Regions from separate parts of the Thalassotalea castellviae genome, predicted to be linked through region 1. Evidence: predicted binding sites of a transcription regulator. Region 1 holds the regulator's gene; each other region holds the start of a gene.

Evidence for each region. Region 1 encodes FNR, which switches genes on or off when oxygen is low (the NO sensors DNR and NnrR bind a similar motif). Its sites were predicted from a motif close to TTGATCTAGATCAA; they were not measured.
Region 2: the regulator FNR is predicted to act here: its motif matches at 1,594-1,607, upstream of napE (periplasmic nitrate reductase, NapE protein).
Region 3: the regulator FNR is predicted to act here: its motif matches at 3,988-4,001, upstream of RM573_RS08950 (FeoA family protein).

Annotation. Positions count from the first base shown of each region.
Region 1 covers NZ_JAVRIF010000013.1:36,807-47,166, forward strand. The annotation lists gene pdsR (proteobacterial dedicated sortase system response regulator) at 1-108, opposite strand, end outside; gene pdsO (sortase-associated OmpA-like protein PdsO) at 368-1,180, shown strand; gene RM573_RS16935 (PEP-CTERM sorting domain-containing protein) at 1,601-2,401, shown strand; gene uspE (universal stress protein UspE) at 2,747-3,676, opposite strand; gene fnr (fumarate/nitrate reduction transcriptional regulator Fnr) at 3,866-4,585, opposite strand; gene RM573_RS16950 (sulfite exporter TauE/SafE family protein) at 4,630-5,295, opposite strand; gene RM573_RS16955 (M14 family metallopeptidase) at 5,368-6,417, opposite strand; gene RM573_RS16960 (AAA family ATPase) at 6,665-7,588, shown strand; gene RM573_RS16965 (DUF58 domain-containing protein) at 7,621-8,610, shown strand; gene RM573_RS16970 (transglutaminase TgpA family protein) at 8,667-10,360, shown strand, end outside.
Region 2 covers NZ_JAVRIF010000008.1:6,216-16,575, reverse strand. The annotation lists gene RM573_RS13470 (tRNA(Met) cytidine acetyltransferase TmcA domain-containing protein) at 1-1,475, opposite strand, end outside; gene napE (periplasmic nitrate reductase, NapE protein) at 1,666-1,827, shown strand; gene napF (ferredoxin-type protein NapF) at 1,855-2,391, shown strand; gene RM573_RS13455 (chaperone NapD) at 2,384-2,680, shown strand; gene napA (nitrate reductase catalytic subunit NapA) at 2,692-5,190, shown strand; gene RM573_RS13445 (nitrate reductase cytochrome c-type subunit) at 5,200-5,679, shown strand; gene RM573_RS13440 (cytochrome c3 family protein) at 5,689-6,276, shown strand; gene RM573_RS13435 (PA3496 family putative envelope integrity protein) at 6,411-6,584, shown strand; gene pdxH (pyridoxamine 5'-phosphate oxidase) at 6,762-7,415, shown strand; gene RM573_RS13425 (transporter substrate-binding domain-containing protein) at 7,513-8,256, shown strand; gene RM573_RS13420 (hypothetical protein) at 8,665-8,892, shown strand; gene rnk (nucleoside diphosphate kinase regulator) at 8,931-9,299, shown strand; gene RM573_RS13410 (LysR family transcriptional regulator) at 9,385-10,224, opposite strand.
Region 3 covers NZ_JAVRIF010000004.1:29,329-39,688, forward strand. The annotation lists gene RM573_RS08935 (hypothetical protein) at 1-778, shown strand, start outside; gene RM573_RS08940 (MmcQ/YjbR family DNA-binding protein) at 955-1,347, opposite strand; gene feoB (ferrous iron transport protein B) at 1,488-3,680, opposite strand; gene RM573_RS08950 (FeoA family protein) at 3,680-3,904, opposite strand; gene RM573_RS08955 (TonB-dependent receptor) at 4,090-6,324, opposite strand; gene RM573_RS08960 (S1 family peptidase) at 6,701-7,954, shown strand; gene RM573_RS08965 (FHA domain-containing protein) at 7,945-8,907, shown strand; gene RM573_RS08970 (hypothetical protein) at 9,060-9,989, opposite strand; gene trpS (tryptophan--tRNA ligase) at 10,054-10,360, opposite strand, start outside.

The DNA.
Region 1 (10,360 bases):
AGCTCTATTGGCATAAGTTTGAACTTGATAACCTTGTGCTCTAAGTACGTCAGCATAGTTTTCTCTAATCGCGGCTTCATCTTCGACGATAGCAATTCTTTTTGACATTTATATATCTTTACCTAAATCGACTTGACTCAAGTTATTTGAGACGTATCTGTTTTATTGACAACGTCACTATATAAAAATTTATCAATAAATTCCTGAATTTCGTCACATTGCCATATTGTTGCCACATTTGTTTATTGCATTGCCATTATTGTGACCTTTTAATGGCATTTTTACTTGGTTTAATACAGTCATCACAAAGAAGCGAAGACAACGCTTAAATTTTAACTTTAACTAACTAATCAATAACGGTGGCATTATGAAAAATTCAACTTTAAATCAGGTGACGATAAAAAAAACTTGCTTAGCATGCTTTGTAGCAACCTCATTAATTTCAACACCCTTAATGGCAAATGATGATGTAAAAACTAGTGAATTGACTAAAGCAGAGCAACATAAACAAAACGAAAATATTGGCTTTGGAAGTGGTCTTGTATTAGGGGCTGTAGTAGCAGGGCCAGTAGGGGCTTTTGTTTCAGGGATCCTAGGTGTGTTTACAGCAAAACATATCAATGTCAGTAATGATAAAGATGAGTTAGTAGTGCAACTTTCAAAAGAACAGAATAACCATCAACTTGCCCTAGCAAATTATCAGCGAAAAATGGAGCAGATTGAACAAGAATACCAAAATGAATTACTCGCATTACAAAACAGTCAACACAATACAACACAATTACAAGCTGAAAACTTATTAATGAGTTTACAATTTTCAACAGGGTCAAGTGATATTCAACCGCATTATCAAGGTCAAATTGACTCGTTAGTGAGTTTACTCAAGCAAGCGCCTGAATTGATGATTGATTTATCAGGTTATACCGATTTACAAGGTAACGAAGCGCTTAACCATGCCTTATCAATTGCTCGAGTCAATGCGGTTAAACATGCTTTAATAGATAAAGGAATAACAGCTGAACGCATCAACTTATTTGCTTATGGAGAAGAATCTCCGGTTGTCGCTAATAATCAGCAAGAAGTTAGTTTTTATGATCGACGCGTTGTCATCAAACTTAAAACTAGTCATGATTCAACAGAAGAGTCTTTAAAGCAGCAACAAATGGTGGGAAATTATTAACGCTAATTCGAAGAATCATAGTACTAGATAGCGGTGAAGTCACAAAGAAAACCAAGACGTTATTTTAATAGCCTATTACGTCAATATAGAGCGACTATTTTTCAATAGTGGCTCTTTTTCTATGGTAAATAAATTATCTTGTATTCGACAAATTCTTTTTCATTTTGACAGTCATAACATCATTATTAACGTGTATAAAAAAGCCATTAACGCTATAAATCATTTCTGAAAATTGAACGGACGTGCTGTCGGGAAATTTTACATAAGTAAAAGCATAATAATTCCGTCTTCTGTAACTTTATGATTCTTAGTGGATTACTGAGATGGCATCTTTTATGCACTTTAATATTTTTAACGTACTTTTAGCCATACATAAATACCTTTCATTTTTGATGAAAAGGGATTAGAAGGATAACTCAAATGAAATACAAATTTCTGAAAGGCTTAGTTACTAGCTTTGCATTGGCCATTAGTTGTACATCAAATGCAGCATTAATTTATGGTTCAGATCCCATAAGTGCAGGTACACCATTAACCGTGTTTGATACTAATACAGGCACAACTACCGTTTTAGGTTCGAGTCTTTGGAATTTAGGCTTAGCCTTTGATAATAGTAACTCACTTTTTGGGATAAATGGTACTACTGTCTATTCAGTTGACATTAATAATGGCTCAACCTCACTTATCGGCAGTGGACTTTGGCAAGGGAGTTCAGAGTCAGCAACCTTTGATTTAAATAACAACTTGTTAAGCGCTACCAGTACTGGTTTATATAGTATCAATACCTCTAATGCGGCGACAACTTATTTAGGAGCATTTGTAGGGCATAGCTCATACGATGGAATATCAGTTGCAACAACCAATGTAGAAACTATTTTAGGAACCTTTCTTGCGGGTACCATCTTTGCTGTTGACTCTGGTCAATTGTATGTTATTGATCCTAATACACTAGTTTCTACTTTTTTAATGTCTGCACCAGCAAGTGAAACGATCGCTTTTGATGCCAATGGGAATTTATATGCTAATGACTATACTAATGGTTATTACCTTTTAGATCTCGTCAATCAAAATCATACATTTCTAGGGGGAAGTGCACATTTTGGCTCTGCTGTATATGGCGCATACTCTCCTCAAACAGACGTTCCTGAACCCTCAACACTAGCTATTTTTGCTTTGGGCTTAATAGGGTTGGCTTTCCGTAAATTTAACCAAAAAGGTTAAATATTTACGTGGTAATGTAAAACACTGATCAATTAGATCAGTGTTTTTATTTTTAAAGACAAACAACACCATATCTAACGTTGATGTTGAGCCGTTTTGGGCTGTTATTTTAAATTGTCTCCATCAGAATCAATCAACATTAGTCTGTTAAAGTTCTTTCATCACTTTTGTTAATTAATTTTCTTGATAAATATAAAAATAAAAATAAATATTTTTACTGAAAAAATAAGCCGCTTTGCTATTTCAGCAAAACGGCCCTAGTAAATAAAACAAGCAATGTGTTACCTTGTTTGCGTATTAAACTTATTATTTAATACATTGATAAAATGGTCTTTAACATAAGCGTTAATTGGCAAGTGGTGAAACATATCCATCCGGTTTTAAGGCTAAAACATCACAGTTTAAATTATCAATTAAATGTTCAGCAGTATTCCCGATCAGGGCAGCGGATAATCCTGTTCGGCCAATAGTACCTAAGATCACTAATTCTGCATCTAATTCGTCTGCCAGCCTGACAATGATATCTTCTGGTAAACCTTCTTCCACATGGGTGTGCTCTTTACTGATTGCAAACTGTTGAGCATGCTCATCCATCGCTTCTATATGATGACTTAACATGGATTCGTTGTATTCGTTTGCATTAAATTCAGGGATCTCAATTGCGATATTAACGGGAGTGCCAGGGAAAGAGTTGACCAAATGAACATTTGCCTTGATCAATTTTGATAGATTGATCGCTTCTTCTGTTATTTTTACATTTAAAGATTGATGCTCTGCTTCAGCACTGCCTACATTGAGTGCCGCGACAATATTGCCATTCATCGGCCATAAATGATCTTTCACTAATAAAACAGGACAGGGACATTTTCTTAAGATATGCCAATCAGTTGGCGTGAATATGACTGATTTTAATTTATCGTGCTGATGTGTCCCTTTAATGACTATGTCATAGCCATTATTTAATACTTCTTCAATAATGGGTTCAAAAGGTCTATTGTGCCAAATTACTTTAGTATCTATTGCAATATTATCGTGTGGTAAAACGTTAATTAACTCATTCAACCATTGAATACGATCATTAATTAACGAGTTGCGCATAGCTTCACGCTCATCGTTTGACAGCATGGTAGTCATCTCATAAGAAAAATCATATATCGAAAGGAAAGCTGTGATGGTGGCCTGAGTTTGTTTGGCTAATTCAATCGCTCTTTTTAAGGCTTTTTGATCTTCAGTGGTTGGATCTATGATTGCTAATATTTGATGATACTTTTCCATATTCGCTCCAGAATAACTCATGTTAATGATTTACTATCAGTATAGTTATATTCTTATATAACACATAGTTGAAGATTGTTTTAAATCAATAAATTGGTCGTATTGAAGGAAAAGTTAAGCAAGCAAATACTTTACAGATGTTTGAGAAATATTTACGCAAGGAAAAGTATGTGGGAGAGTGATCTGCTGCTATAGCGCAGCACAATCTTCAAGCTTATCGCTGTCTAAAATCGTAATAAGCTTGCCATCAACTTTAATTAAGTCATTTTTATTGAATCGATTCAATAAGCGACTAATTGTTTCAACCGTTAAGCCGATATAATTGCCAATATCACTGCGAGTCATCGTCAACCTGAACTCAGTGGCTGATAATCCCCTAGCGTGATAACGGGCGCTTAAGGCACATAAAAATGTAGCAAGACGCTGCTCAGCATTCTTACGGTTCAATAAAGTTAACATTTCTTGATCATTTTTAATTTCAGAGCTCATCATACGAAGGATTTGCTTTTTAAGCTTTGGCATATGATTAGATAAATTATCTAAGGTATTATAGGGGATTTCACAAACCATTGAAGTTTCTAATGCTTTTGCAAAGCTCGGATGTTCAGACTCTGCTATGGCATCAAACCCTAATAAATCTCCTGCTAAATGGAAGCCGGTAATTTGTTCTTCACCACTTTCGTTTACCGTAAACGTTTTGAAAGTGCCAGAGCGTATAGCGTATAAGGACTGCATAGTTTGACCATCTTGAAAAAGCTGCTCACCTTTATGGATAGGGCGTTTCCGGTCAATGATTTCATCAAGGGTTTCTAACTCTTTTTCATCAAGAGAATACGGTAGACAAAGTTCACTGATGCTACAATTTTGGCAATGAATATGTTGTTGTGATGCGCTTTGATTCTTGTACATATTTTCCTTAACATCTAAGTTAATTATCCACTTCGAGTATGGTATTAGAACATTTGTGTATATGCAAATTTTAGCGTCAAGATACCATAACTTATTAGTAATAACGCCATAGTTTTTCTAAAATAATTATTTTGCATTAATAGCTTTATAAAAGTAAAACCAAATGAAACCGTCAATAACGCAGGTAAAGTACCAAGCCCAAAAAACATCATGATCAAACCTCCTTTTATTGCGTTGCCGCTGGCTAAAGACCAGGTTAATGTTGAATAAACTAAACCACATGGTAACCAACCCCATAAGGTACCTAAAAGGAAAGATTTCTTTACACTCTTTATCGGAATTATCTTTTTACTTAAAGGCGATAAGTGTTGCCAAAGGTGTTTACCAATTACTTCAACTTTTGATATCCATAATAACCATTGACCAATGTATAATCCGAGCAAGATTAAAAAAATACCGGCAATAATTTTTAAAGTGACAATAGGAAATCCTAAGTGTTTAATTGCGAGTGAGCCGGTTAAACCTGCGATAGCACCTATCAAAGAATACGAAAATATTCGCCCTACGTTATAGCTTAATATAAAGGGGGTTTTGTTTATTTGTTGCGGTAATGCAGACGTAAGCATGGTGGTAATGCCTCCACACATCGCAATACAATGACCACCACCTAATAAACCGATGACGAAGGCTGATAGAAAATCTAATTCCATACAAAGACAATATCTTTCACTGACAATCTTGGCTGGAGGTTAACATTATTCATCACAGGTAAAAACTATTTATCACGTTTCAAAGGTTCCTAAAGAATGTTTAACGACATAAAATAAACAATCATTTTTGGCGATAAACTTGTTTGTTGTTGCTTTAAATATTCTCAAATGAGTTGCACAGACTAATTGATTGTCTCGTAAAGTGAAAAATTCGTCGATAACGTTTTCTTGATCTTCATTTAATAATTGCAAATTTTTTAACCCTTTTGAATCTAACCAACCTAGCATTTGACCTTGATGAGCGCCACCATAATTAAATTGCTCAATATTATCTAATAACGTCACACCACATTCACCTTCATAGTGATGGCTATAGGTTAGTTCTACATTGTTTTTTAACGTTAACCGTAAGGGTTTACAAATTATCTCAACGGATTTTTTTTGTGGGTAATTAACGTTTGGCGGACATTCAGCGATGTTTTGTATTCCTTCAAAAGCGACTTCATGCGCTTGTTCGTCATTACTGCCTCCACACTCAATTGTTATGGTTGGACAACTAAAAGCTTGTTCAGTTAATGCGCCTATTTGTAAGCCTGATAAAATTACCGCATCGCAAAAAAATGAAGTTAACGCGATTTCTTTCATTGATAACGTCGGCGATACAGCAAAAGCAGGACTTGAACCCGAACAGTTATGTAAGTCAACGACGAATTCAGGGGTTACTTCTCTAATGGCTTCTTCAATGAGTCGAGCTCGAGCATAGTAACCATCATTTCGTGAAATACCAAAACAGCGATTTAGATCAATTCCATGCGGTAAAAAACGTTGACTTAGTAACGGGCTGGCATTCGCGGCCTCTACTGAACAAATAATAAACCTAATATTCGTTTGCGGTGTCGGTAATTCCCCTAAGGAAGTCAACCAACGGTGAATGGCAATTAATCCTGATGGTTCATTACCATGTAATAAAGTGACAATAACACGACATTTATCAACATGTTTACCGGCTACATCAATCACGGTTGGTACATCTAATGATAATAAAAACTGTTTAAAGTCAGCTTTAAGCGTAATTGGCTCTGGGTTATTTAAATATTCAATGTCATAAAAATCTATATTCATATGTTTTTTATTATCACTAAGTAATATCATTAACGGATTGTTTTTATTGATTAAAAGTTAATATTATAGTTATCAACGGACACTTTGACGTGTAAAAACAATTCATTATTATGTAGAAATAACAGGCACTATTTAAGTTTCTATTATCTGCTTTGTTAACGAGCAGATAGCATGTCATACTCAAAGGTGGAACTTGTTGATTAAGGTCAATAAATTTTTATTAAACCATTTTAGTAAAAGGATATTCATGCAAGAACTCGTCATTCAAGCGTTATCACAGATTGAACGATTTGTGATCGGTAAACCTGAACAAGTCAAATTAGCACTAGCCTGTTTACTAGCAAAAGGGCATTTATTGATTGAAGATTTACCCGGTATGGGAAAAACGACTTTAGCCCATGTATTAGCGTCTTCAGTAGGGTTAAATTATCAACGAGTTCAATTTACCAGCGATTTGTTGCCTGCTGATGTTATAGGCGTGTCAATTTTCGATACAGAAAAACATACGTTTACCTTGCACAAAGGGCCTATTTTTAACCAAGTCGTTTTAGCCGATGAAATCAATCGAGCCAGCCCTAAGACACAAAGTGCGTTATTAGAAGCGATGGAAGAAAATAGTGTTAGTCTTGATGGCTGCACGCATTCTTTACCCAGACCTTTTTTTGTCATTGCAACACAAAACCCATTATTTCATGCAGGAACTTATCCCTTGCCAGAATCTCAACTAGATCGTTTTATGATGAGAATTTCATTAGGCTTCCCAGATAAAAAGGCGGAACAACAAATATTAAAATCTGCCAATATTTCGTTAAATTATGAGGAAATACATTCGATTATTTCCCTAGAAAAATTACAAACAATACAAAAACAAATCAGTAATCTTTATGTTTCAGATCCGGTTATCGATTATGTTATTGCGTTATTTGAACATTCTCGCAGTGGCCAATTAGCCGTAAATCCGTTATCACCTAGAGCAGGCAAAGCGCTGATCGCTGCAGCGAAGGCTTGGGCATTTATTGATAATCGAGATCATGTCCTTCCTGACGATATTAAATCAGTGTTTAGTGCCGTCTGTGAACATAGAATGGTTGGGCGTCAAATGACCGGTCACGAATCATTCTCAACACAAATACTGAGTACAGTTGATAGCGCATCATTTTTCAGTGATTAAAACGTTTAACTCATCATGGATGCTCATAAGCTATGTTACGTAAGTTAAGTCGATTAATTAAACAATTTTTCACTAAAAAGTTTGATACTTGGTTGAATCAACGTATGCCAAGTCAGCCTAATCATAAGCTTGCACAAAGAAATATCTTTATTTTGCCTAGCCGATTTGGTCTTGCTTTCATCTTTTTTATCGTTTTGCTTTTTATTTTAGGAACCAATTATCAAAATAACCTCATCATTCTTTTGAGTTATTTATTTACGAGTTTATTTATCACAACCATGTTTTATAGTTTTTTTAATATGGCGGGTTTACAGGTGGACGGTAATGGTATTTATTTTGGGTTTGTTGATGAAAAAATTATCATTCCTATTAATATTTCAGCTCAGCAATATAAACAATCTTTTACTTTCTCCTTTTCAGAACAAAAACCTATCTCAGTGGCTTCAATCAAAGATAAAAAAAACGTAACCATCCCTGTAAAATATAAAACTCGAGGGGAAAAACACCTTGGTCGTTTAATTATTGTTAGTGAATATCCTTTAGGTCTATTCAAATGTTGGACAAAATTAAAGTTTGATATTAGCGTGATCTGCTTTCCCAAAGCGCTTGAGTGCCAATCCTATTCTAACAACAATATCAGCGCTCCGCTTGAAGATAATTTAGCGGTTGAAAGTAGTGTATTAACAAAAGGTGACGACTTTTATGATTTAAAGCGTTATCAACGCGGAGAGCCTTTAAGTCAAGTTGCTTGGAAACAAGTGGCCAAAAGGAATATTTGGCATACCAAGCAACATAGTGATCCTCATAGTCATGCTTTGATTTTAGATTTTAATGATATGCCAAGTTCAACAGTAGAAAATAAACTCAGTAATCTGTGCTATTTAGTGCTTCAATATCATCAAAGTGGGGTTGAATTCGGTTTATCGTTACCTGGTCAAAGTCAAGAAGCATTTATTGAAGCGGGTAGTGGACAAGCGCATGTTAATCAATGTTTAAAAGCGCTGGCAATCTATCATGCTTAATATATTTTACGACTTTAAAATGATAAAAAGTATGTTTGATCAAAAGGATGCTTAGCATGTTTTCTTTTCGAAGCAATAAAAAAGCTAAAGCTAGCAACCATGCTGAAATTACTTTATCTAATGCCCTGAAGTTGCAATTGATTTTTATTCAACTACTTAATTTATCGGCATTAATGACCGAGCTGGCTTTATGGTTTATTTCATTGAGTTTATTATGTTTGCTCTGGCAACTTGCTATATCTTTGCAATATATGGCAAAACCTGCAAATTGGGTAAAAATTTTAGTCTCAATTGTTGGCTGTCTTTTATTAGTTATCTCTGCTAAACATTTAGGGCTTTTATTAGGAATGGTCCATTTATTGTGTTTGGCTTATTTACTTAAACCATTTGAACTACGCTACCGAAAGGATTTTTATCAGCTCGTTGTCCAAGGCCTTTTTATACTAGCGACGGCGTTTATATTTACACAATCAATTTACTTTACCGTGGTAATATTTTGTTTACTAATATTAAACCTAGCATGGTTATTGAATTATTTTTCTAAAGATAATCATTTAACTACTCACATCAAGCAAACAGCAAAATTGTTATTGCAAAGTTTACCTCTTGCCATCGTATTATTTATATTTATGCCAAAGCTCTCTCCTTTATGGCATGTTCCGCTGGCCAATTCTGCCAAAACCGGCTTAAGTGACGAAGTCACCATAGGTGATATTTCTCGTTTAGCTTTATCAAATGAATTAGCATTTCGAGTAGAATTTACCGAGACCACGCCAAGTTATCGACAAATGTATTGGCGGGCCATTGTCTTAGATCAATTTGACGGTACGACGTGGCGAAGGAGTAAAAAAAGTAAACAAGATCTGATTGAACCTGAACAGTCGGTTCAAAATATCGATATAAGTACACCTCAATTATCCTATCAAGTGATAGCTGAGCCTAGTTTCCAACGTTGGTTGTATGCGTTAGATGTAGCAAAATTAGAAGACGTTAAACAGAACAAAGTCGTCTTCCAATTGAAAGATCGTACAATTTTAAGCCGTGAAAAAATTGCCCAGCCTTTATCATACTCAGTGACGAGTTTGATTGGTAATCCGCCAGCATTATTATCGACCGAAGAAATTCACAATAAATATTTAGCGATTAATCCAGATACGAATCCATTACTCGTTGGGTTTGGCAAGCAGCTTAAAAGTAAATACGCTGATAACAAACAGCTAATAGAACAGGTGTTAACGACATTTCGACAAGAAAATTATCGCTATACACTTAACCCGCCAATATTAACCAATAATAGTTTGGATGAGTTTTATTTCGATACAAAAGCAGGTTTTTGTGAACATTATGCCAGTAGTTTTACCTTTCTGATGCGAGCCGCCGGCATTCCATCAAGAATGGTATTGGGGTATTTAGGCGGCCAATATAATAGCCAAGGTAATTATTTTAGTGTTTTACAAAGGGATGCGCATGCGTGGAGTGAGGTTTGGTTAGAAAACGAAGGTTGGGTTAGGGTAGATCCTACGGCTTCGGTTGAGCCAAGTCGTGTAGAACAAGGGTTTTCACAGCAACTTCTTTTAGAAAAACAATCATTATCAAATAATTTTGACGTTTATAACTACTTTTCAGGTTTTTGGTTGAGTCAATTATTACTACAATTTGAAGCGCTTGATTACCTATGGACCAAACTGGTTATAAACTTTACGCAAGAAAAACAAAGTCAGTTATTCACTCGTTGGTTTGGTGAAAATTT
Region 2 (10,360 bases), on a different contig from region 1:
TTTGCTACCTGACTTATTTCGTGCTCTTCAGCGCCGCCTTCTTTAACCGTCAACGCAACGGCAACTATTTTCTGTTTAAATTCTAAGACAAATAAACGCAGTGCTTTATTATTTAACAATAGCTTTAAATCACTTGGCGAAGTTTGATAATGCGCGGTAATTAATACCGAAAAAATTTGCTGTAATAAGCTTTCATCTGCCATTAATTGTTGTTGTTCAATACAACTAAACACCGCATCTTGGCTGTTAAAATTTTCTTGTAACCTATGTTTCAGATCGGTTAATTCAATGGCTTGTTTATTACCAGCCTTGTTTTCAATAAAAGGCTCTTCAAGGTTACGACTCTTTAATAAAAACGCATCAAAAACAAAAGACTCTAAAGGATCATTTTCCGCCCAACGAATAGGTTGATTGATATGATATTGATTAAAATAAGGCGTTTTTTCAATTAAGAGCTGAGTGAATTTCACAGCAAAACCACGACCTGCTCCTTCATAACCATGTTGTGTTGAAGAAAAAACAACACGAGGGTAAACATCAACTAGTTGCGACAATATATAAACGGGGATTGCCGCGGCTTCATCTATTAATAATAACTGTGCTTGAGGCTTTTCTTTGATCAGCACATCAACTGCAATATATTCAACCCTATGATGATGATAAATAAACCTGTTTTGGATACATTCGCCTTCCGGGCATGATTGTTGTAGTTGTTGAAAAAAAATAGCTAAAGCATTGCTATGAGGCGCCGTAATAATAAATTTTTGCGGCGCTTGGTTACGCTTTTCAGCCATGATTAACTTAGCAACGGCAATTGCCAACGCAGAAGATTTTCCTCTACCACGGTCTGCTGTTAATAATAGCGGACGTTTACGATGCCCTAAAGCTACTTTTTCAATCGCATTCACTGCACATTGTTGTTGAACAGTCTTACAGCCATTTTCTAGCGACGAACATTTTGGTTCTTGTTCGAAATTTAGCTGTTCATTACTATTATCTTGTTGCTCAACAATCACCGGTAAATCATTATCTGTTTGAGAGAGAACAAAGCTAAACGTATCATTTTTGGCTTTGGTTAATATGCGTTGTACAAATAAATTTTCACTTTCAAGTGCTTGCGCTTGGGTGCAACACCAAATCATCACACCGCCTGCGACTATAGTGCCAGAAAGTGCGGCAAATGCATCTGGGTGAAAATCAGGGTCATTAAATAATACAAGCTCATTTTCTCGGCCTAACTGATGTCTAAAGTTAGCAATAACTTCATTTTCATCATCAATGAGCGCTTTGCCAAAGGTGATAGCACATCTAGGCGCTAAACTGCCAACCTCTTGAGATAGTTGCTCAATCATGGTGCCATAAACCTCACTTGCCCAAGCAATATCACCTTGTAAAACGATTAAGCTTCTTTGCCTATTTTTACGCAATTGTTGAGTTAAGGTTTTAAACCAATAACGAATGTCTGATTGACTCACTATGCTGCTTAATTTTCAAAAAGATAGTTTGATTCTAACAAGCATTTTACTAAATCGAAACTATACTAAATATCATTCAATTAGTTGAAGCTTAAATAATAACTAAAGGCTAACAACCTTGATCTAAATCAATATAGTGAATCACGATAATAGAGACAATGAAACCTCTACAAAAAGTAAGGATTTATTCATGACTGAACACAGCTCGCCAGAGCAAATTAAAAAATATGAAAAAAATACTTTCGTCTTTCTAGCTGTTTTTCTTGCGCCTATCCTTTCCATCATCATTGTAGGTGGATTTGGTTTTATGATTTGGATCAGCCAAATGCTGTTTGGCCCGCCAACCTCTTAGTAACTCGACCAAGTATTAACTATATCTATGACTCAACCATTAGAAAACCCTAGCAGAAGAAGATTATTCCGCGGAAAGGTTACCAAACAACCTTCACTGCCTCGTTTACCATGGATAATCAACGAAAATACATTCACTGAACTATGTAATCAATGTGATGACTGCATCTTAGTATGTGAATCTAACCTTATTAAAAAAGATGAATTAGGTTTTCCATTTGTAGACTTTTCTACCGATGAATGTACTTTCTGCGGCAAATGCCAAGAAGTCTGTCAAAAACCGCTATTTCTTGATAAAAACACTATTGAATCTAACCAGACCCAACCTTGGCCAGGCACGATAACAATTAACCAAAAATGTTTAGCACAGAACCAAATTATGTGCCAAAGCTGCCAAGATGTTTGCGAACCTCGCGCCATATCATTTAGTTACAAAACATCAAGCATTGCAGAGCCAACGATTAATTTAGCCGATTGTAATCAATGTGGTGCATGTATTTCTACCTGTCCACAACAAGCAATTACATTAGATTTAGCAAACAATATTGAGGTGGTTCATGACTGAAAATATTTTGCACATTGACAAAAATTCAACAAATAAACAGCAACCTTGTGAATATCATGTCGCCAGCTTTGTAGCTCATGCGATTAAAAAAAATATCACACAAGTGACAGAAGAAATAACTTGCACTGAGGGTGCTGAAATACATGCAGTGAGTGAAGAAGGAAAAATTGTCTTTACCCTAGAAGCCTCTAGCCAAAAGAAAATAGGCTTCTTAATTGACCAGTTAAAACATCATGTCGGGTTATTAAGTTTATCCCCGATATATCATCAATTTCTAACAGAAGAATAATAGGTACCAATATGACTATTAATCGCCGAGAATTTATAAAAGCTAATGCTGTTGCCGCGGCTGCTGCGGTTGCCGGAGTATCTATCCCAGCTAATGCCACCAACCTTATTACCAGTAGTGATGTCACTAAATTAAAGTGGGATAAAGCGCCTTGTCGTTTTTGTGGAACAGGTTGTAGCGTTAATGTTGGCGTAATGGATGGTAAAGTCGTTGCCACCCATGGCGATATAAAATCGCCTGTAAATAAAGGTCTTAACTGTATTAAAGGTTATTTCCTTTCAAAAATTATGTACGGCAAAGACAGATTAACTACCCCGCTACTCCGTATGAAAAACGGTAAGTTTGACAAAGAAGGTGATTTCACGCCAATAACTTGGGATGCGGCTTTCGATATTATGGCGGAAAAAACCAAGCAAACCTTAAAAGAAAAAGGCCCAACCGGCATTGGTATGTTTGGCTCTGGTCAATGGACGGTATTTGAAGGTTACGCGGCATCAAAATTAATGAAAGCTGGTTTTAGATCCAACAACATCGACCCAAATGCTCGTCATTGTATGGCATCAGCTGTTGGTGGTTTTATGCGTACTTTTGGTATTGATGAACCAATGGGTTGTTATGATGATATTGAAGCAACGGATGCAATGGTGCTTTGGGGTTCAAATATGGCCGAAATGCACCCTATTTTATGGACACGTATTACCGACCGCCGCTTAAGTGCACCACATGTTAAAGTTGCCGTACTATCAACGTTTGCACATCGTAGTTCAGATCTTGCTGACAACAGTATGATCTTCACCCCACAAACTGATTTGGCGATTCTTAACTTTATTGCCCATTACATTATAAAAACCAACCGAGTTAATAAAGATTTTGTTAACAAACATACCAATTTTAGGTTAGGTAATACAGACATTGGCTATGGTTTACGCCCAGAACACCACCTCGAGAAAAAAGCCAAAAACAATGGTAAAACTGCCGGTGGTTCTTCGCCAATAAACTTTGAACAATACGCAGAATTTGTAAGTACGTATACCGCAGAATACACTTCAAAGTTATCAGGCGTTCCGGTAGATAACTTAAATGCGTTAGCAGAACTATACGCAGATCCTAAAACCAAAGTTTGTTCATTTTGGACCATGGGTTTTAACCAACATACACGTGGTGTTTGGGCGAATAACCTTGTTTATAATATTCATTTATTAACAGGAAAAATATCAACACCTGGTAATAGCCCATTTTCATTAACCGGCCAACCTTCGGCATGTGGTACGGCTCGTGAAGTAGGAACATTCTCGCATCGTTTACCTGCAGATATGGTTGTGAATAATAAAAAACATCGCGACTTGTCTGAAAAATTATGGAAAATTCCTACGGGGACCATACCACCTAAGCCGGGTTATCATGCGGTGCTACAAAACCGTAAATTAAAAGATGGTGAGTTAAATTTCTATTGGTCTATGTGTAACAACAATATGCAAGCCGCCGCTAACCTTAATGAAGAAGCGTATCCTGGTTATCGTAACCCTAAAAACTTTGTCGTTGTATCAGACCCTTATCCAACCGTTACTGCACAAGCCGCAGATCTTATTTTACCAACGGCAATGTGGGTCGAAAAAGAAGGCGTATATGGTAATGCAGAACGAAGAACTCAAGCTTGGTATCAAATGGTAGAAGCGCCAGAAGGAGCTAAATCAGATTTATGGCAGTTAGTGGAGTTTTCAAAACGCTTTAGAATTGAAGAAGTGTGGCCCAAAGAACTTCTTGATAAAAACCCTACATACAAAGGTAAATCAATGTATGAGGTGTTATATAAAAATGGCCAAGTGAATAAGTTTTCTATTAACCAAGTTCCAACAGATAGATTAAATGATGAAGCGAGACATTTTGGCTTTTACATTCAAAAGGGCTTATTTGAAGAATACGCAAGTTTTGGCCGAGGAAAAGCACACGATTTAGCCGATTACGACAGATATCACGAAGAGCGTGGCTTACGATGGCCTGTTGTTGACGGCAAAGAAACCCTAAGACGTTTTAAAGAAGGCTCAGATCCGTATGTTGAAGCAGGTAGAGATTTTCAATTTTATGGAAAAAAAGACGGCAAAGCCATTATATTCGCCTTGCCATATGAGCCACCTGCAGAGTCACCCGATGCAGAATTTGATATGTGGTTATCAACGGGACGGGTATTAGAGCATTGGCATTCAGGCTCAATGACACAACGAGTACCAGAATTATACAAAGCAGTACCTGACGCGCTGGTCTATATGCACCCTGATGACGCTAAAAATCGAGGCATGCGCCGTGGTGATTTAGTGAAAATAGTGTCACGTCGTGGTGAAGTCCAAACTCGCATAGAAACCCGTGGCCGCAATAAGCCGCCAAAGGGCTTAGTATATATGCCTTGGTTTGACGCCAGTCGATTAGTGAATAAAGTTACCTTGGATGCCACTGATCCCTTATCAAAGCAAACTGACTTCAAAAAATGTGCTGTGAAAGTTGTAAAGGTATAGGAGAAATTTATGAAAACTATGATGAATCATTTAGTCAAAACACTTGTCCTTTTAACGCTTTTCACTAGCTCTGTAATAGCTGCCGAAAAACATGTCGCGACATTACGTGGTGAGGTCAACATTGATACTCAAACGACACCTTCGGCGATTGCAAATACAGTCAATAAAGATATTAAACAAGGAAGGAATTATCCAATGCAGCCTCCGGTTATCCCTCATAAAATTAGAAATTATGAGGTTAATCTCAATTCTAATAAGTGTATGTCTTGTCACAGTAGAAATCGTACAGAAGAGTCTCAGGCTCCTATGGTGAGTGTTACGCATTACATGGATAGAGATGGCAACTTCTTGGCTGAAATATCACCAAGACGTTATTTTTGTAACCAATGTCATGCTCCTCAAAAAGACGTAGAGCCTTTAGTAGAAAATACCTTTGTTGATATGCACACATTAATGAAATCAAAAGTAAATACTAAGAATGAGCATTAGGAGTCTCCGATGAAAGAAATAATAAAAATAGGATGGCAAACGCTGAAAAAACCCAGTGCATATTTCAGTTTAGGCTTTTTAGTCATTGGTGGTTTTATTGCTGGGGTTATTTTTTGGGGTGGTTTTAATACCGCACTTGAAGCAACCAATACCGAAGAGTTTTGTATCAGTTGTCATGAAATGGAAAACAATGTTTATGAAGAGTTAAAAACCACCATTCATTTTTCAAACCGTTCAGGTGTAAGAGCAACTTGCCCTGATTGTCATGTTCCGCATAAATGGACAGATAAAATAGCGCGTAAAATGCAAGCTTCTAAAGAAGTGTGGGGGAAAATTTTTGGTACCATCAATACACGCGATAAGTTTCTTGCTCACCGTAAAAGACTTGCTCAAAATGAATGGACCCGGTTAAAAGCGAACGACTCATTAGAATGTCGAAATTGTCATAACTTTGATTATATGGACTTTACCGCACAAAGCACCAGAGCGTCACAACAACATTCTACCTCGCTTGCCGATGGTGAAAAAACCTGTATCGACTGCCATAAAGGGATTGCACATCAACTACCTGATATGAAAGGGGTAGAGGGCTGGTAAATTTATTTACCATGATTATCAAGCCAGCATTTGCTGGCTTTTTTTATGAAAATAAAATAGTTAAAAAGATTTGAAAATTTAATATTTCTTGCCTATGTTACAAAATATGATGAGTCATGAATTAGGCACCCATTATGTCAGATGAAATTTCCGAGAATATTAGTAGTAGTCATGTTGATATTGATGCAGATTTAACGGTTGACGTTAAAGACTCTGAGGTTAAAGACGCTAGCATTCGTCAACGTATTGATGACTTATTAGAACAAAAACGGTTAAAAGCGCTGTTAGACGACAGTGAAGATTGGTAAATATCATATTAGACCCAAGGCAATATCACTGTAATACGCCTGTGCTTTAGCTTGGCTAAATACAATTAACTTCTAATTTATTCCTTGTTGATTAAGGTTAACCTCACGATAAATGATTTTCGCTGCAAAAATTTCCTGTTAGAATTAAACCACTCCATTATTTAAATTTGATTAACAATGACATTCCTTGAAAAACTTCGTTGCCTATTAACTTTTGGTCAAGGTGTTGCTCTACCTGCCCCCGAAATATTAGCGACAACGTCACCCTTTGAATTATTTCAACAATGGTTTGATGATGCGAACAAATCTGGCATCTTACTTCCTGAAGCTATGTCAGTAAGTTCATGTAATGAAAACGGTCAACCTAGCTCTCGTATGGTGTTGTTAAAATCTTTTAATGAAGATGGCTTCGTCTTTTATACCAATTACGATAGTAGAAAAAGTATCGAGTTAGGTAGTAATAATAAGGTGGCGTTATTATTTCACTGGAATGTTTTACAACGACAAGTACGCATTGAAGGAACCGTTGAAAAAACCAGTCAGCAACAGTCTGAAGATTACTTCCATAGTCGTGATCGTGGCAGCCAAATTGGTGCCTGGGCTTCAAAACAAAGTCAAAAACTTAAACATGACAACGAACTGAAACAACGATTTGAAAAATATCAACAAAAGTTTTCGGGCAGCGAGATCCCACTGCCAGATTTCTGGGGTGGTTTAAGAGTAAAACCTCATTACATAGAGTTTTGGCAAGGGAGAGCAAGTCGTTTACATGACCGTATTTGTTTTGAAAAACATAATGATAACTGGCAATGGTTTAAGCGTCATCCTTAAATGAAGTGTTAAATAGATAGCAGCTTTATTATTTTTATGGTTTAATTTTAAACTATCTACATACACATGATATGACAGATATACACTGGATTCATTTTTGACGCTTCTGAAATATTACATTATTGCCCTGTTATGTATCACACCTTTAACGGCGAATGCTCAAAACGTTATAGTTGGGCTTGAGCCTTTCCCCCCCTTTATTAATGAAGATGGCTCGGGCTTTGCCATCGAAATGTTTAATGCTTTAACACAACAATCAGACCTTAACTTTGAATTTAATTTAATGACTTGGGGTCGAGCTAAAAGAGAATTAAAGTCTCATCATGTTGATCTAATAGGCATTAGTCCTAAAAATAATGAAACTGCTGATTATTATCAGTACGCGAAGGAACTTGATTGGTCATTTATTGCCACCGTCGATCTTTTCTCTAAAGAAAAAAGTAATTTAATATTAGAGAACCTCCCGAATAAAAGTATTGGCACGCTTATCGGTAATGCTGATTTTTTTGCTGAACTGTCTAATATCCCTCGAAATAAGTTTGTTGAAATCAGTAACCTTAAGCAACTGGTTAAAATGATGGATAAAGGGCGCATTAAAACGGTAATATTCGATAGAATATCCATGATGTCGACCATTAAAAAACTAAAATTAGCCAATATTCATTATCGAGAGTTAATGAAAATACCGGCAACTTTTGCGGTAAAAAATACCCCCGACGGTCTGCAATTACAAAAGAAGCTCGATAACTTGATGAGCACTAAAAACATTGAAAAATATCAAGAAAAATTATCCCTATACAACAAATTACCACCAACAGGGATTGTTAACATTCTTGATTAGTTCTGTACTATTTACGTTATCATTAAGTTTACATAAGTCGACGATTAAATAATTATTACAAGAAAATCACGAACGTTCGAAACAGTACCACACAGAATTAACACCTATGATATTGATAAAACTTGCACTTCACACCTGAGTAGGGCTGTGCTAGATTTATCGTATGCAAACCATCACTTTAATAAAGAAGAAAGTTTATTTATCTGCCCCTCTGACGGTGTGGATAAGTCCTGTTTGTATCTTTCCCAATTAAGGGCGATTAAGTGCCATTATGCTTAATCGTCCAAGTTAAATTCAAATGATAAAAGTTTTATCAACCCAATTACCTTGTTGTTTTCTTTTTATCGATTTCACAAAGTAATTTTAAGTATATATTGCCATTAATTTGATCAACATTGAGCACACAATATGCAAAATAATTTTTGGAGTTACCTCCTAGAAACCACAGAGTTTATTGAATCTTCTGATCAAAAAATCAGCTTAGTTCAACTAGAAGCTCGTCTTAAAAATATTGGTTTTTTATATGAAAAAACCTTTGATCCTGCCGACGATTTTGAAGCATATGTTGCATTAAAATTAATTAATACCATTTCACAAACGATTCAAAATAATACGGTAGCTGAAAATGCCATCTAAGTTTTGAATATACAATGATACCGCCGAGGAGGTTACCTATGAAACCACCAAAAATAACGATTTGCAGTAAAGATTACGATGATCTTTATGACTTATTAGAAAATGAAAAAGATGAATCCTCTTTTAAATTATTAAGAGATGAATTAAACCGCGCCCATATTGTCAATTTTAATGAATTGCCCAGCAATGTTGTTAGGATGAATTCAACCGTAAAATTTACGGTTCAAGACAATCAAGAGTGCTTTTCATTAAAGCTGGTGTATCCACAAGAAGTTAAAAACACTGGGACTATCTCAATTTTATCACCTGTTGGCAGCGCTTTGCTCGGGCTATCAATTGGTCAAGAAATAGAATGGCCACTTATTCACGGCCAAAAAACCGTCGTCCATATTGACGCCATACATTAACTTGCAAACCACCAGTTTACTTATTGTTTAATCAGGGTTTAAGCTTTACTGATAAAGAAAGCTTAAACCGTTATTCTGACACGCTTTAAAACCATTCGTTTTCATCTTCTAGCACTTGAATAAAAATTTTCTTGATCTCTGTGAGATTGATGTCTTTATTGGCATATTGCAATAAATATACTGGATAGGAAAATTCTGGCGCATTAGGCGTAAATTCAAGCGTGCCCTCTTGCACATGTCGATTAATCACACGAGTACGAAAATAGCCACTACCACCACTTTTAAGCATGAGCTGCAAAGCTACAGGGCCTAAACTAATTGAAATTTTACTCCGAGCAAGTTCCGGTAAAGCTTGATCATGAAGGCGTTTGAACTCATCCCCCCAATCCACATAAAGATACGGCGAAGGCTGCTCAACCGACTGAACACGGACCAGTTTTTCATCTAATAAATGTTCAACAATGGTGCGTGAGCTATATTCAGGTTGATGGACTAACGCGACGTCTAAACCACCAGATCGAACTTTCTCATTTAATTGCTTTTTATCACCTACTTCAATGGTTATAGCTAACTCAGCTGCCTCTTTATTTAACAATGTAAGTAAAGCTGCTGCGATGGGATTCCATAACGTTAGATCAACGCCAATCGCCAAACTATTGTTAGCCGTATCAGGTAACGGCAAATCCCTTCTCGCCGCATCCCATGTTTGCACCACTTGCCTTGCATAAGATTTAAAGTGCTCACCATTTTTTGTCAGTACCGCACCACTTTTATTTCGGGTAAATAACGTGCAATTTAATGCATTTTCTAACGATTTAATACGCGCGGTGATCGTCGTTTGCGTCACATTAAGTGTGTCGGCTGCTGCACCAAAGGTGCCCAATTCACAAATAGTAAGAAATGTTTTTCCAACGATATAATCCATACTCACCCTTTAATATCAAAATTATAAATAATAAATCCACTTATTATTCATTATACATAAAGCATTGAATTGATATACCCTCTTCGCACCAAATTTGTGCTTACGAGTCGAAATGGCGCACCAATAATTTTTATAC
Region 3 (10,360 bases), on a different contig from region 1:
ACCCGGCTTAATACCTAAGCTTTTTGATCCAAAAATAGTCTCTCCAGATGGAAGGTTTGACCATGGTTCGTTTACGCCAGATATGAAGGAATTCTACTTCACTAGGAAACATGGCAAATATAAAAAGCGCGCATTTTTTGTTATTCGATACGAAAACAATACTTGGGGACAGGAATCTGAGACCGATATAAGGTGGCCACAATTCTCCACTGACGGTAATGTTATGTATATCGGAAAGAAGTATAGGGAACGAACTGATGCTGGTTGGTCGGAACCCAAAAGCCCAGGAGAGTTCATAAATAAAATGGCGCATGGGATGTCGGTTTCGTCCAACGGAACTTATTATATTACGGTTTATAAAAAGGGAGAACATATTGAAAATGGCACTATCCATTATTCTCGCCTTATAAATGGAAAATACACCCCTTCAGTAAAAATCAATGTTGGAATTAATTCAGCAAAATATGTAGGTGGCTCTCTTATTTCCCCAGATGAATCCTATTTAATCTGGTATATGAATCGAGAGGATGGGTATGGGGATTCAGACATGTATATCAGCTTTAAACAGGAAGATGGCTCTTGGTTACCCGCAATCAATATGGGCTCAAAAATAAACACTGAAATGTCTGAAGGCGCTCCACAACTGACACATGATGGAAAATATCTATTTTTTACTAGAGGAGAATGGAAAGTAAAAGAAGATGGAACCCGCAAATATATAGGAAAAAGATATTGGGTGGATACTCAAGTGATTGAGAATTTAAGACCTAAACTTTAAGTTATATGATTATATCAGCAAGGGCGACGCCAAAAGACAGCGCGCCTTCTGAGGGCGTTACCTGTAGTAGCTCAGACATGATCTAAACGGGATTGATGATTTCTCTACTTCTGCTTTTGGCTCCTAGCCGACGTTTTCCTTACATCGCAAATGCCTTTTTTGAGTGTATTAAAACATCACAAATGTAACAAAATTGACTGCTGATCTTTCTTGGTCATTTTACTGACCACTAACATATAAGAATTATCAATCATCCGCTCTATTTCGCCTTGAGGAATAGAACCATCTAGAATCACCGTATTCCATTGCGCTTTATTCATATGATAACCGGGGATAACCGAAGGAAAAATATCACGAAGCATTTCGGCTTCTTCAGGATCGCATTTTAAGTTAATACAATAATGCCCTGCCATTTTGCCATCAGTATCTTTTTCCGATCCTTTTCCAAGTGCTAATGTCGCAAACATCTTAGTTTTTACACGAAATACTTTTACGTCATCACCAAAAGGGTAATAGAGCGATGCTTCAGGTTTAGATAATAAATATTTTTCTGCTAGTTGCTCTTCCATAAACACTCCACATAAATAAATTTTTCACTATCGCTAAAATAATGATTATTTATCGTGCACACAAGTAAAAATTCAACTACAAAAAAGCAGGAATATATCCTGCTTAATGTCGGTAAAAATTAAATACGCTTTATCTATCGTTAGTGATATGACACTTGTGTCGGTATCGTTAAAATATTTTTTCCGAAGCGTTTTAGCCATAGATAAATCGCAACAAAGACACTGATAACGATAAGTAATATAATACCTGCAGCAAAAGGAGATTCAGTAAAAGTAGCAAGCTGATACACAAAAGTCGCCACTAAATAAGCTAAGGTGAAACTCCATAATGCAGCAAAACTAGCCCAGCGGGTGCCCACTTCACTTTTGATCGCGCCCATCGCCGCGGCACATGGCGTATAAAGAAGAATAAACAGCAAGTAACTAAACGCACCAATTTTGCCAACAAATGCTGCTTGCATGACAGTAAAAGTCGTTTCATCTACACCCTGTTCTTCTGCGGCTATTTCAATCGTTGAAACATCGCCAATATCGGTACCTAGTGGATCATCAGCTTCAATTCCTAACAAGTTTTCTTTGATGGAATCTATCGCTTCTGTCCATAAGTCTTTAAATGAAGCAACAGCTTCCTCTTCCTGTGACGGAACTGCATATAAACTATTAAATGTTGCTACCAACGCCTCTTTTGCAAAAATGCCGGTGATTATACCCACACTCGCTTGCCAGTTGTCTTCTTTAATCCCCATCGGAGCTAAAAGTGGCGTCACAACTTGCGCACTTTGACTTAGCAAGGAGTCTTGAGAATCATGATGACCAAATTCTCCATCGGTGCCCAACGAGTTAAAAAAGTTTAAAACACAAACAACAATGACGATTGTTTTACCCGCGCCAAGGATAAAAGAACGTGTACGTTGTGTTACTCGTTGAATTAAATAAGAAAGCTTAGGCATTTCATATAAAGGTAGTTCCATAATATTTACGGAATTGGCCCCCATTAATACCGTATGTTTTAATAAAAGTCCGGTAAATAAAGCCGCTGCAATGCCAATTAAATAAAGTAGAAAGACTAAGTTTTGGCCAGAGTCAGGAAAAAAAGCGGCGGCAAAAAGCGCATATACTGGCAGCCTTGCACCACATGACATAAAAGGAGACATCATAATGGTAGTAATGCGTTCTCGTTCGCTATCGAGAATACGCGCCGACATAACCGCAGGCACTGTACAACCAAACCCGACAATCAATGGTACAAACGCTTTACCAGGCAAACCTATACGTTGCATGGCAGAGTCAACAACAAACGCAGCACGCGCTAAATAACCACTACTCTCTAATATCGATAAGCCAATAAATAAACAGGCAATAACAGGAATAAAAGTAGCCACAGTTTGCAAGCCTAATCCTGCGCCTTCAATAAGCGTAAGTAACCACTGCGGAGTACCAAGTCCCGTTAAAAATTGTTGTGGATAATCAACAAATATTGCGCCGGCTAAAATATCAAAAAAGTCGATAAAGGCACTACCGACATTAATGGCAAACATAAACAGTAAGTACATCATGCCAAGAAATACGGGCACACCTAGCCAAGGGTGCAAAATAATATGATCGAGTTTATCGCTTAATTGTGTTTTATTCATCTCATCGATTTGTACGTGTGATAACAGCTGTTGAATAAATTCATAACGTGCTTGCATAATGGCGATCGCGTTATCATTTTTTGCCTTACAGCCTTCAGAATTACAATCACCTTGTTCTAACTGGTGTAAATGAACATCGTCTGCTTTTTGAGAAGAAATAACGTTTTCGGGTAAGTTCAGTGCCTGTATTTGCGTGGTTTTAGCTGGCATAGATTGCAAAGCGTCGGCAACTTTTTCAGTCATGTTACGTTTTAAGCTATTACCAATAATCACCGGACAACCAAGCTCTTTTGACATTAACTTTGTATCAACATTCTCCGCTTCTTTTCTATCGGTTTTATTTAGCACCACTAAGACAGGTAAACCTAACTCCAACAATTGAGTTGTCAGGTACAACTGTCGCTTCAATTGCGTCGCATCAACAATATTAATTAAACAGTCAATTTTTTCTGCTTTGAGAAAATCTTGCGTGATAGATAAATCTTTTCCTTGATGAGTACGTGCTGATAAGGAACTAATACCCGGTAAATCAGTTAACAAGGTTGCTTGATTATTAAATAAAAAGGTCTGTTGTTTGATAGCAACGGTTACTCCCGACCAATTGCCTGTTTTTTGTTTTGCACCACTTAAGGCATTAAAAAACGTACTTTTACCAGAATTCGCAAAGCCGACTAACGCAATATGTAAATGATCAGACATTAGACGATTTCGATTCCTATTTGTTGTGCAACACTAGGGGCAATACAAATTTTGGTACCGTGAAGGTTGAAGGCAATTGGGCCATTAAAAGGAGCTTTATGAGCAAGTGTCACTTCCGTTTTAAGCGCAAAGCCTTGTTCAATCAACTTAGTCGTTAAGTCGAAATTTTCAGGAAGTTTACGAATGACAGCACGTTGAGTCCGCGCTAACTGTGAAAGCGTCATGACAGCCTTATATGTTAATAACAATGATTATCATTAATGTTACTCTAATATGAAATTTTGAGCAATAAAAGAAGGTATTTACCTTGATGTATATCAGGGTTGTTAGTGAATCATTTCAAAAGTAGAAATAAAAAAATGCTTGTAACAGCTAAGCTACAAGCATTAAAACACAAAGAGTGGAGTGTTTAAAAGTTATAGCTTACTTCAGCCCAAGCACTCATGCCTTCGGCAGGTAAACGATTCATTACAGTAATATCACTACCTTTGACACGGTTGTATCCGCCTAAATGGTTTCGATATTCATTATCAAAAATATTATCGACACCTGCGCGTAAGGTCACTTGATTGTTTAGATAATATTGAAAATCAACATTGATCACGCCATAGCCTGCGCTCTCTTGTTCATTATTAGTCACAGCAACCTTATCAGTGGAAGCTGCAAATACAATGGCAAGATTCGTTGACCATTCATCACTTGAGTAACTCGCATTAACTTGGCCATTTAACGGCGCAATGCGATATAAGTTATCATGAATATCACGGCGCTCGCCTCTGACAAAGCTAACAATAGTCGATAAACGCAAATGTTCATTCACTTGAACGTATCCGTCTAGATCTACACCGTATAATTTCGCATCGACATTATTAAACTGTAATGGGTTATCATCACCAGACATCATGTTCGCCATCATACTTGCCGACATTTCATCCATCCCTAAGGGCGTACCTTGAATATAATCATCAATTTTTTGATAGAAAATATGCGGGGCAAAGCGAACATTATTTGATTGATAGGTTAACCCCAAATCTAATTGTTGCGCTGTTTCCGATTTAAGGTTGATATTACCAATATAGGTATTTCCATCGGCTAATCCGCCCGTCGCTTCCATGGGTGTCCATAAGTATCGTTCTTGATAAGAAGGTGCCCTATTTTTTAACCCTAAGCCAATGTACATCGACAACAGCTCATTTAATTGGGTATCGATGCTTAAAGCAATGTCGAAATTATTGTCAGTAACACTCCTATCGGCTTGATTAAATCCATCGCGTAAATCAATCGCAAGTTCTGACATTGTCGGCATTGGCATAGTGTCATCCATATCCATGGAGCTATTCATGTCCATGTTTTCATCCATGCCCATATCCATGTCGCTTGGCATCTGCATCATTGCCATAGACGTTGATACTTTGTCAGCATTTGCTTGTGCTCGTTTATAACGTAAGCCTAATTGAACTTGTGTATTATCAAACTGTTGTTGCCATTCAACAAAAGCGCCAAAACGATTGTCTTCAACACCGTTAAAGTTAACCACTTCAAACATCATATTATTTGGGTTAGTGATCACAGAATCATGCTCAGCTAAGTATCCATCTACACCGATACGTAAATCACCATAAGAAAACGATTGCTCCAGCGATAATTTAAAATCGGTTGTTGTGGCACTGGCGTTATTACGTCGATATTTTGTGGGGTCATCATTGGTTCGCATCAAAAAGTTTGTCATACCATGATCCGCATCTAGGTAACCTAATAACCAATTCGCTTGCCAATTACCTAGCATAAAGTGGCCATCGAAATTAACGCGATGACTAAAAATATATTCAATATCCATAGGCAATGCCGGCGTGCCAGAATCTTGCGTGTCGGTATAGTGATAACTAAAACCCGTTTCACTTGCGTGACCAAAATAACGAAGATCTGTACCAAATTGACGCTTTTCAAAATCGCTAGGTGAAATTGTATCTCCACCTCCACTTTCCATACTATCGCCCGCTTGCCAATTTCCATAAAACAAACCAGCTAAATCTCCTTTAGCGAGATTGACGACAGACGATAAAGTACCCGCGTTATTATTACTTCGAATACCGGATTGAATATCACCAGTTGATTGCCAATCGTCACTATTATTACTTTCTGCCTTGCGCATTTTAATGTCGATTGCACCACCTAATGTATTGATCCCCGCGGAAACCGGTGCGATCCCGCGATAGATTGTCATAGCATCGACAATTAATGGCGTTGAATAACTTAAGGGAGTATCCATGGCATTTGGACCTGCACCAATTATCGTATGACCATTTAAAGTGGCGGATAATCTATCTCCATAAAGCCCTCGATATTGAGCAATTCCCGTAACCGGTCCATTGGTATTTACATTGGCTCCCGGTACAGATGTTAACCAATTCGCTAAATCAGGCTCTGTAGTTTTACCTTGAGCATAACTTTCATTATTCTCTAACCCAATATGATGACGTTGATTGGTAATGGTGATCACTTCGATATTTTTTAGCTTTTCTTTTTCGATAACATTAGGCGCATCAGCCCAAGCTTGGCTAGAAATAATTGTAGAGGAAAGCAATACCGCTTTGACTGCACATACGCTTGCTTTAATACGGAAAAATTGTCTGGGATATTTCATCGATAAATCACTTAGCTGTTTTAATTGGGGCTATTTTGTAAGTAAATAAATCTGAAAACAAAGGGAACATGAGAAAGTGCGACATTATGTCGCAGAAAATCAACGCTAAACTTGACGCACATCAAACTCGCTGATTTTTAAGCGATTAATCACTATTAAAACGCTTCATTTAAAAAGAATAAAAGTTAAAATTTACTCGATAAAATCAGTAAGCAACTAACCACACTGACCAACAAGCAAAAACTTTTAAATAGTAATCATTTTTGTACTAATGTACTTTGTTATACTATTTCATCAGCCAATTATGTGTCGATAATTAATGACAATTACTGCAACGATGGCACAATAGTCTTGTGGAAAACAAAAAGGATAGTAAATGAAGGGCTTAATAGGTTTGTTTCTAATATTGATCAGTCAGGTCAGTATTGCTGTTGAACAAGCAGAAACCATTTTCAAACAACTTGCACCATCGCTTTACCAAATTAGATTAATCGACAAAGCAAGTGGGGAAAAATCATCCATTGGCTCAGGTTTTCAAATCAGTAGTGATGGATTAATTGCAACGAATTATCATGTCATTTCGAGTTTTGCTCGCCACCCTGAAAAGTACCGAATTGAATATTTAGATAACAAAGGGAATAAAGCGTTATTAACCTTAAAAAGTATCGATGTAATTAATGATTTGGCTTTAGTTAAACGAGAAACTGATGCCGAAATGCCATTTTTTGAGATTTCTCAAAATATTCCAACGAAAGGCGAAGAGCTTTATTCGTTAGGGAATCCGCATGATCTTGGCATGATAGTCGTACCCGGTACCTATAACGGACTTAAAAAAGAATCATTTAACGACCGTATTCATTTTACTGGCTCAGTCAATTCAGGGATGAGTGGCGGCCCTGTCGTTAACAAAGAGACACAAGTAGTGGGCATAAATGTCGCCACTTCTGGCAATCAAATTGGCTTTCTTGTTCCTCACGATAAACTATTAGCATTGATCTCCCAATACCAAAAAGGCGCCTTGCTCACCATCGAAGAACAAATGGAAAATCAACTGCAAGCCAATCAAAAAGAATTAGTAGCGACTTTGTTAAGCAGTGACTGGCAATTAAAAAAACTTGGTGAAGGATTAATACCAACAATTGATGTGCCTTTTATCCGCTGTTGGGGGGAGTCAAATGCGGATAAAGACGACGCGCTCATTATGCTTGCCGTTGCTAATTGTTCTTTAGATGAAAATACCTACATAGCAGGCAATTTTTTCACAGGTTCATTAGAAATGGAATACCGTTTCATGCAAGCGAAAAAGTTATCTGATACAAAATTTTATCAATTATTCCAACGTCAGATAGCTCGAGTCATGCCAGGAAATAAAGCCGGTAAAGACGATGTGTCTGAGTTTGAATGCCAGCACGACATTATTATGCCTGAGCACCAAAATATTAATAATAAAGCCGTTTTCTGTACAAGAGCTTATAAAGATTTTGCTGATTTGTACGATGTATTGTATCTGGGCGTATCAATAGACAGACATGATCAAGCGTTACTTAGTCATTTTACTTTTGCCGGTGTTTCACAAAAAAGTGCCCAAGCGTTTACTAAGAAATTTATGGAGTCTGTCTCATGGAAATAATTGTCGAAGAGATCAGTCGAGGGCAAAAATTGCTCGGCCGTCATAAATTCAATAAAAATAGCATTAGTATTGGTCGTGGTTATCATAGTGATATTATTTTATCTGACCCACATGTCTGTGCTGAACACTTATCGATAGAATTCGATGGTGATAATTGGCGAGTGGTTGATTTAGATAGTATAAATGGCTGTTTTTTGGGAGAAGGTAAAAAACCTGCAAACGGTCATATTATTCACTCTGGCGATGTTATCACCATAGGTAAAAGCCAGATCCGTATTGTATTTCCACATCACCCAGTCGTTGACAGTATCACTCTGAGTCCATTTGAAAATTTGATCAACTTAACTAAGCAACCACTGGTATTAACCATTAATGTCGTTGTTTTTGCTCTTTTAACCGGTTGGATGTTCTTTTTAAATAACCCGAAAGAAGTAAACTTTACTCAATTATTTGTGCCTGCGGTCGGTATAACCTTAATGTTTGCCATTTGGCCAGCTGCCGTTGCTTTAGTGTCACACTTAACCAAACATGACGCGCGAATTTTTACACAATTAGGTATTTGTTTTGTTTTTTACAATTTAAGTTGGGTAATAGACTTTCTTGAAGCATTGGTAAATTTCAACACGTCAAGCCAATCACTTCTTCCACATATGATCATTGTCTTGCCAATAGCCTTAGCGTTTTGTTTATTTTGGCTAAATTGCCATATAGGTTTCCATATGGGTAAAGTAAGAAGAATAGTTGTTGCGGCTTCTTTAACAACGTTATTATTTGGCGGTACTTTCCTGATCCAGCTTAGTAAAAAGCCTGATTTTAGTGTGAGACCGCAATTTAACTCTACGTTGCTCACACCAAACTTTATGTTAGCGCCAAGTAACAATGTTGACGAATTTATTGAAAACAGTAATGAACTATTTAAAAACGTGCAAACTTCAAAAAATAAAGATGATTAACATGTCTTTATAAGTTATACCGCCGTAAAAAAGCTCAAGTATCTTATAGATATTTGAGCTTTTTTCTTTCAGCGTATAACCCAAACAGTGAGTAACCAGTAACGCTTTAATCAATGAGCTAACGTGATTTTATTTACAGCGACGCTCTACGCTTAATTTACTTGTTTATTTAAAAAAGACTTATCAACAAATTTTTCTTTGAGGTATTGCTGTAATTTAAGTAAATCTTTCTCAGGAAACCATTTTTTATGCGCTAAATAGTAATCTTTACTGTGATACATAGTGGCTAAAATATCATTAATTGCTTTAATCGCCTTTGCGCCTTCTTCACTTTTTGAACAACTAATGTGAGCAATCAAATAAGGAGGAGCACCCGCGATAGCATGTTGTTCTAATAAAGCTTTTTGAGCTGGATTAGGATTAATATCAATGGGTAGTGCTAATAAATAGTCTACTCTATTTGCGTAAAGCATAGCTTCAAGCGCGGTGACTCTATTTACGCCGCCTCTAAAATAGATATTTTTTTCTGCTAATTTATCGATTTCAACATCCAAAAAAGGACCAAAAGAAACCCCTTTGGCAAGTCCGATAATTTTTTCAGGAGTGTGCTCAAATACCGCTTTTAAACTGGTTATTTCACCATTTTCATCAAATAAGTGTTTAGCTAACCTAGTACTTTGATTATAACGAAAAAGTTTATGGGTTAAGTAAAAAGCTTGCGGTGTTGAGAATAAAGAATATTTTTGACGCGACTCAAGTTTTGCACGATTTGCGGCACAAGCATTTGGTGTTGTTTTCAGCACTTGTTCGATACGTTTAATCGACATGCGTTGAACTTCAATGTCATACTGCGTTAATTGCGCGATGACACGACTTTCAATATAAGTAGCAACTGACGTCGTTGGCGCTGTCATCGTCAATAGATTAAGGTTTTCTTTTTTGTCTTCCACTAACCAAACAAGCGATTTTTTGACGTCCTTTTGCACTGGCAGTACAACTGTTTGAGCATTAACAAAAGCCGCAATCGATAAAGATAAAATAAAGAAAACAAACGTTAATATATAACTGTTTAGCGCTTTCAATACTTTATCCTTTTATTTGTTAAGTGTCTTAAAACCGAATAAATATAGCTGTTTATCGCAAACGTTATGGTTTAGCAATAAAACCAACGGCATCGTAAACTGAAGTCAAAATTTTACTGGCACGCTCTGAAGCTTTTTCTGCACCATTTCGCATGACTTGCTCCATTAGAGCTTGATCATTACGATACTGATGATACTTTTCTTGGATCGGCTCTAGCATGGCAACAACAGCATCCGCTACATCACCTTTTAAATGACCGTACATTTTATCTTCGTATTGAGGCACTAATTGTTCAACTGTTTGCCCTGTTGCACAAGACAAGAGCGATAACAAATTAGACACACCTGGCTTTTCTTCAATATTAAAATAG